Linked DNA regions of Paraburkholderia bryophila. The protein of the gene in region 1 interacts with the protein of each later gene in a pairwise test. Links are inferred from orthologs where the notes say so. Each region holds a gene or a part of one and is shown on either strand. Other genes may lie near its edges.

Region 1 (3,159 bases):
CGCCTTCGATCTTGATCGTTGCGTTCTTGATGCCCGCGACGTCGCCGTCGGTCTGCTCCAGCAGTTCGGTCTTGAAGCCCTTGCGCTCGCAGTAGCGCAGATACTGGCGCAGCAGCATGGAGGCCCAGTCGCACGCCTCGGTGCCGCCGGCGCCGGCCTGGATGTCCAGGAACGCGTTGTTCGGGTCCGCCGGATGCGAGAACATGCGACGGAATTCCATGTCGCCGACGCGCGCCTCCAGGCCTTGTGCGTCGGTTTCGCAGGCGATCAGCGTTTCGTCGTCGCTTTCTTCACGGGCCATCTCGAACAGGTCGAGCGCGTCGCGCAGGTCGTCGTGCAGCGCCGTGAGTTTGCTGACCGTGTCGTCGAGCAGCTTCTTTTCCCGGCCGAGGGCCTGGGCGTGTTTCGAGTCGTTCCAGACGGTCGGGTCTTCGAGTTCCCGGTTGACTTCGATTAGACGCAGTGCTTTGTCGTCGTAGTCAAAGATACCCCCGTAGGTCGGCCGCGCGCGCGCGCAGGTCTACCAGAGAGGCTTCGATCGCGTTGAGACGTTCCGCTTCCATGTCGATCTTTTATAGCTTCGTAAAAAGGGGAAATTATAGCCGATCGGCGTGCCGCGCCGATCACTCTTGAGCGATCCGGCGCGGGTTTGGGGTTGATTTTGCGGAGAATTTCGCCGCTTTGGGCGCAGCGCACGGGAGCCGATCCGGCGGACGCGGTCAGCTTGCCGCGCACCCGCTCAGTTTGCTCAATGGCCTCAGCTCGCCGCGTGCTCGACGATCAGTTGCACGCGCGACACGCCGTTCCACGTATCGCTGGCGAGCCGGTAAGCGACGGTGGTGCGCGCGGGCAGCGTGTCGGTGTGGTTGAACCAGATCGCGTTGAAGCGCTGGCGGCCGCGCACCAGTTGCAGCTTCAGATGCTTGTCCTTCACCAGCGCCTGCGACGCAATGTCGAATTCGCCCGAAAACACCGGCGCCGGGAAGCCTTGGCCCCACACGGCGGCGTCGAGCATTTCGACGAATTGCGGCGTGAAGTAGGCGTCTTCGAGTTCGCCGTCGGTTTCCACGGTGCGCGACAGCGCCTCTTCGGACAGCCATTCGCGGCCGACCGCCTCGAACGCGGCGGTGAAGCGCGGCACGTCGGCGGCGGCGAGTGTCAGGCCCGCGGCCATCGCGTGGCCGCCGAATTTGGCGATCAGGCCCGGCTCGCGCTTCGAGATCAGATCGAGCGCGTCGCGCAGATGGAAACCCGCGATCGAGCGGCCCGAACCCTTGACGGTCTGGCCGCTGTCGTCGGCGAGCGCGAAGGTGAACGACGGCCGGTGGAATTTCTCCTTCAGGCGGCCCGCGACGATGCCGATCACGCCCTGATGCCAACTGGGATTGAACAGCGTGATGGTGGTCGCGCCTTCCGGGTTGATCGCGGAGAGATCTTCAAGCGCCTGCTGTTGCATGCCGGCTTCGATTTCGCGGCGCTCGCGGTTCATCGTGTCGAGTTGTTGCGCGAGATCCCACGCGCGGCCGATGTCGTCGGTGGTCAGGCATTCGATCCCGAGCGACATGTCCGACAGCCGGCCCGCGGCATTCAGCCGCGGCCCGAGCGCGAAGCCGAGGTCGAAGCCCGACGCGCTGCGCGCCTCGCGCGCGGCGGCGCGAAACAGCGCGGCAATGCCCGGCTGCATCTTGCCTTTGCGGATGCGCTGCAAGCCCTGAGCGACCAGCACGCGGTTATTGCCGTCGAGCTTGACGACGTCGGCGACCGTGCCGAGCGCCACCAGATCGAGCAGGCCGTCCAGACGCGGCTCCGGAAAGTCGTCGCCGAATGCGCCGCGACGGCGCAATTCGGCGCGCAACGCCAGCAGCACGTAAAACATCACGCCGACCCCGGCAATGCATTTGCTCGGGAAGGTGCAGCCCGGCTGGTTCGGATTGACGATCGCGCGGGCGGCCGGCAGTTCGTCGCCAGGCAGGTGGTGATCGGTGACCAGTACGTCGATGCCGAGCGCGTTGGCCGCTTCCACGCCGTCGACGCTGGCGATGCCGTTGTCGACCGTGATCAGCAATTCCGGTTTGCCCGACGGGTTGCGCGCGGCGAGCGCGACGATCTCCGGCGTCAGGCCGTAGCCGTATTCGAAGCGGTTCGGCACCAGATAGTCGATCTGGCCGCCGAACATGCGCAGGCCGCGCACCGCGACCGCGCAGGCGGTGGCGCCGTCGCAATCGTAGTCGGCGACCACCAGCATGCGGCGCTTCTGCTGGATCGCGTCGGCGAGCAGTGCGGCGGCGTCTTCGCAGCCTTTGAGGCCGGCGGGCGGTACGAGCCGCGCAAGGCCGGTTTCGATTTCATCCGGCATGCACACGCCGCGCGCTGCGTAGAGACGCGCGAGCACCGGATGCAGGCCGTGGCGGGTGAGCACTTCGGCGTCGACGGGGGAGCCGGCGCGCGTAACGATTCGAGTCATTCGGAGAGGCCGTGGGTCATGCGATCGATCGCATGCAATCAATCATTCGATGAAGAGCGACGCGAGCAGCCGCCGCCGCCAGAATTTGCGCAGGTCGCCGCGCGTGACCGTGAGCGTCACCGAGCCGGTGTCGCCGCACAGGGTCAGGCCGAGTTCGCCGAGTTCGCCGGATTGCAGCGCGGCGAGCACGGGGTCGAACCAGTCGGTTTGCAGCGCGGCGAAGGCGTCGTTCCAGCGCGCCCAGTCCTGCTCGATGTAGGGCGCGGAGAAGGGGTCGAGTTCGACGAGGGTGACGCCGTCGGTGTGCGGTATGGGCGGCGCGTTGTTCACGTTGGCCGAGCCGGCCGCGTTAGCCGGCTGAGTCATGCCGCCGCCCGCATTCGCTGCCCGCAGCGTCGCGAACGATGCCGGCGGCGCGCCGGTTTCCACACCCGCCGTCATCGCCAGGCCACGCGTAGCCGCCGCGTCCGAAAGCACCCGGGCAAACGGGCTGCGCACCGGCTGCACCGCGCCTTGCGCGTGAAACCAGATCGAGTTCACCGCCGGCAGGCCGCGCGCCTCGCGCGCTTCGTTGACCGGATGCTCGAACCAGGCCATCTGCACTTCGTTCTGCAGCTTCATCCACGCGCGCGAACGGTCGCCCGAATGCGCCTCGTGCGGCAGCCAGATTTCGATGTTGCGGCCGCTCGCGCGCA
Region 2 (3,560 bases), 1.8 Mb from region 1 along the record:
CGACACGTCGTCGGCGTTCGAATCGTCGGATCACATGCCGCCGGAAGCGTTCGACGGCGCTGAGCCGCTGTCTCGCCTGCTGGACAGCGAGTTATCGCCGATGCCGACCACGACGTTGGCCACGACGACCGCTCGCGCGCGACCGACGGTTTTGTCGCCGCTGTAAGTGCGGGTGGATCGATCAGGCTCGGAAGCCGGGCGCGGCGCGCAATAGCCGCGCTCCGGCGGACAAAGAAAAAGGCGCAGTCACGGAAGTGACTGCGCCTTTTTTCGTGGCGCGGCGGAGACTGCGCGACTCCAAATCTATGAAGCTGGCTGGAAGCAAACGCTGCCTCCAGCCTTGGTGGCCTGGATCAGGAGCCGGTTTTACGCGCCACGGTTTTCTTCGCCGGTGCTTTCTTGGCTGCCGCTGCAGTTTTAGTGGCCGCCTTCTTGGCCGCAGGCGCTTTCTTCGCTGCGATCTTCTTGGCAGCCGGCACGGCCTTCACCGCGACAGACCCTTCGTCGTCGTCCGATTCCGAATCCGGCGCCGCCTTGGCAGCCGACTTCGCCGCCGCGTTTTTCGCCACTGTCTTGGCGGACGGTTCCTTCTTCTCGAACTCGAAGCCGATCTTGCCGTCGTTCTGCTTGACGAGGAACGCCTTGAAGTTGCGACCGGTGCGCGACGACTTGAAGTTCGTCAGCAGGTCCGTACGGCCTTCTTCGAGCAGCTTCGCCATCTGTTCGCGGGACATTTCCTGCTGCAGGATCACCTTGCCCGAACGGAAGTCGCAGGTCTTCGGATTCGCAACCGAGTTCTCGCAGACATAGCTCATGCCGTGTTCGAACACGCGGCCCTTGCACTTCGGACACGCGCCCACCGACTGCTGGTCGGAGAAATCAGGCGGTTCGCCATCTTCGCCGCCCGAATCCTGGCCGAAGTCGAACTCGAGCTTGTAGTTCTTGATCTCGTCGTCGAGCGACAGCTTCAGAATCGCCGAGAACGGACGGCCCATCTTGCTGCGGAAACCCGACAGCGGCCCGATCGTCTTGTTCTGCAGCAGCTCTTCGACTTCCGGAATTTCGAACTGGCGTCCACCCGGAATCTTCGAAATCGAAAACTCGCATTTCGAGCAGGCGAAGCGCCGGTAGTTTTCCTTCACCTGACCGCCGCAGTTCGGACACGGCGTCTCTAACGTCGCGTAATCACCCGGGATCGTGTCGGAATCGTATTCTTTCGCGCGCTTGACGATGGTCTGCGTCATGCGGGCGATTTCCTGCATGAACGCGTCGCGCGGCAGGTTGCCGCGTTCCATTTGCGAGAGCTTGTATTCCCACTCGCCGGTCAATTCCGGTGCGGTCAGTTCTTTCACGCCGAGGCCGCGCAATAGCGTCATCAACTGGAATGCCTTGGCGGTCGGAATCAGATCGCGGCCTTCGCGGATCAGATACTTTTCGCCGAGCAGACCTTCGATAATCGCGGCGCGCGTGGCCGGCGTGCCGAGCCCCTTGGCCGCCATCGCTTCGCGCAGTTCGTCGTCTTCGACGAGCTTGCCTGCGCCTTCCATGGCCGACAGCAAGGTCGCTTCGTTGTAGCGTGCGGGCGGCTTCGTCACCAGTTGCTGGGCGGCGATCTTGTCGGTCTTGACCTTCTCGTCCTTCTGCACCGGCACGAGGTTCGCGTCTTCACCGCTGATTTCGCGGCCGTAGACCTGCAGCCAGCCCGGCTCGACCAGTACCTTGCCTTCCGTCTTGAAGTGATGGCCGACCACTTCCGTGATCCGCGTCGTCACGCGATATTCGGCGGCCGGGAAGAACACCGACAGGAACCGCTTCACGACCAGGTCGTAGAGCTTCTGTTCCGGCTCGGAGAGGTTCTTCGGCGCTTGCGCCGTCGGGATGATTGCGAAGTGATCGCTGATCTTCGAGTTGTCGAAGATGCGCTTGTTCGGCTTCACCCAGCCCTTGTCCAACACCTGCTTGGCAAACGGCAGATAGTTGTTGCTCTCCTTGAGCATGCCGAGCGTGTCTTTGACCGTATCCAGATAGTCTTCCGGCAGCGCGCGCGCGTCGGTACGGGGATAGGTCAGGACCTTGTGCTTTTCGTACAGCGCCTGGGCGAGGCCCAGCGTGTTTTTCGCGGAGAAGCCGAAGCGGCCATTGGCCTCGCGTTGCAGGCTGGTCAGGTCGAACAGCGCCGGCGAGAGTTGCGTGGACGGCTTCGATTCTTCGCTGACCTTGCCGATCTGGCCGCGGCAGGCGGCAACGATCGTTTCGGCCGCGGGCAGCGCCCACAGACGCGAATCGCGCTTTTCCGGATCGAACTCGTCGCGCTTGAATTTCGGATCGTACCAACGGCCTTCGTAGAAACCGCCGGCGCAGACGAACTCCGCCTTCACTTCCCAATAGTCGCGCGCCACGAAGCGGCGAATTTTTTCTTCGCGCTCGACCACGATCGACAGCGTCGGCGTCTGCACCCGCCCGACCGTGGTCAGGAAGAAGCCGCCGCCCTTGCTATTGAAAGCGGTCATGGCCCGCGTGCCGTTGATGCCGACCAGCCAGTCGGCTTCCGAGCGGCAACGCGCGGCATCGGCCAGCGGCTGCATCTCTTCGTCGCTACGCAGACGGGCGAAGCCGTCGCGGATCGAGCCGGCCGTCATGGATTGCAGCCACAGGCGCTGCACCGGCTGTTTGGCCTTCGCGTGTTGCGCGATCAGGCGGAAAATCAGCTCGCCCTCGCGCCCCGCGTCACATGCGTTGATCAGGCGGTCGACGTCTTTACGCTTGAGCAGCTTGGTCAGCACCTTCAGGCGCGACTCGCTCTTGGCGATCGGATTGAGGTCGAAATGCGGCGGAATGACAGGCAGATTGGCGAAACTCCACTTGCCGCGTTTGACTTCATAGTCTTCGGGCGCGGCGATTTCCAGCAGGTGGCCGACTGCCGAGGAAAGGACGTAGTCGTCGCTTTCGTAGTATTCGTCATGCTTGGTAAAGCCGCCCAAAGCCTTCGCGATGTCGTTCGCGACGGAAGGCTTTTCGGCGATGATCAGTGCTTTGGACATGACTCGATGTGAGGTTGGTAGATCCGGGTTGATGGCCTTGAGTGCGCGGTTATTCGCGCGACCCTCGTTTGCGACCTTTGCGACCCATTAACGACCGCTTTATAGCACACGCCGCGAAGGCGACGTGTCAAGTGCCATAAAAGCGCGCCATCTTAATTGCGGGCTCCGCGCTCGGGCAAGTTATGGAAAACACGCCGTGACCTGCTCGCAACGCTTGTGCCGCAAGGCTTGGGCGTTGCGGTTTCAGGCTGCCTCATCAGGCCACCTGGAGCGCCGGCCGCAATTTAGGCGCGCCGCTGACGCCGGGCACGGCCGTCAGATCCGACAACATCCGTTCCACAATCGCCGCCTGTGGCAATACCGTGCCGAAGAATCGTGTCGTGACCGAGTCTTCGATCAGGATGGTCGGGAAATTCTCGACGTCCAGATCGTCGAAACGGTCCGCATGGGTTTCAATGTCGATCCATGCGAAACAGATATCCGGGTGACGATCGGCCAGCTTGTCGAAGGCGTCCTGAT

The links.
Region 2: the proteins of recJ (region 1) and GGD40_RS12250 interact in binary tests that used the Escherichia coli proteins (3 or more experiments, as listed by UniProt). The link is inferred for Paraburkholderia bryophila from one-to-one orthologs.

Annotation. Positions count from the first base shown.
Region 1 is NZ_JACCAS010000001.1:4,552,045-4,555,203, forward strand. The notes cover bases 112-2,953. They hold recJ (single-stranded-DNA-specific exonuclease RecJ), read right to left. Parts: upstream 2,465-2,953; coding sequence 758-2,464; downstream 112-757. Other genes in these bases: GGD40_RS20430 (regulator), read right to left, coding at 2,507-2,953. Outside these bases: more of GGD40_RS20430, read right to left, coding at 2,954-3,159. UniProt on the Escherichia coli protein: Single-stranded-DNA-specific exonuclease.
Region 2 is NZ_JACCAS010000001.1:2,753,809-2,757,368, reverse strand. Bases 154-3,396 are described here. They hold GGD40_RS12250 (DNA topoisomerase III), read right to left. Parts: upstream 3,042-3,396; coding sequence 354-3,041; downstream 154-353. Other genes in these bases: GGD40_RS12245 (thioredoxin family protein), read right to left, coding at 3,298-3,396; GGD40_RS12255 (LysR family transcriptional regulator), read left to right, coding at 154-166. Also shown: more of GGD40_RS12255, read left to right, coding at 1-153; more of GGD40_RS12245, read right to left, coding at 3,397-3,560.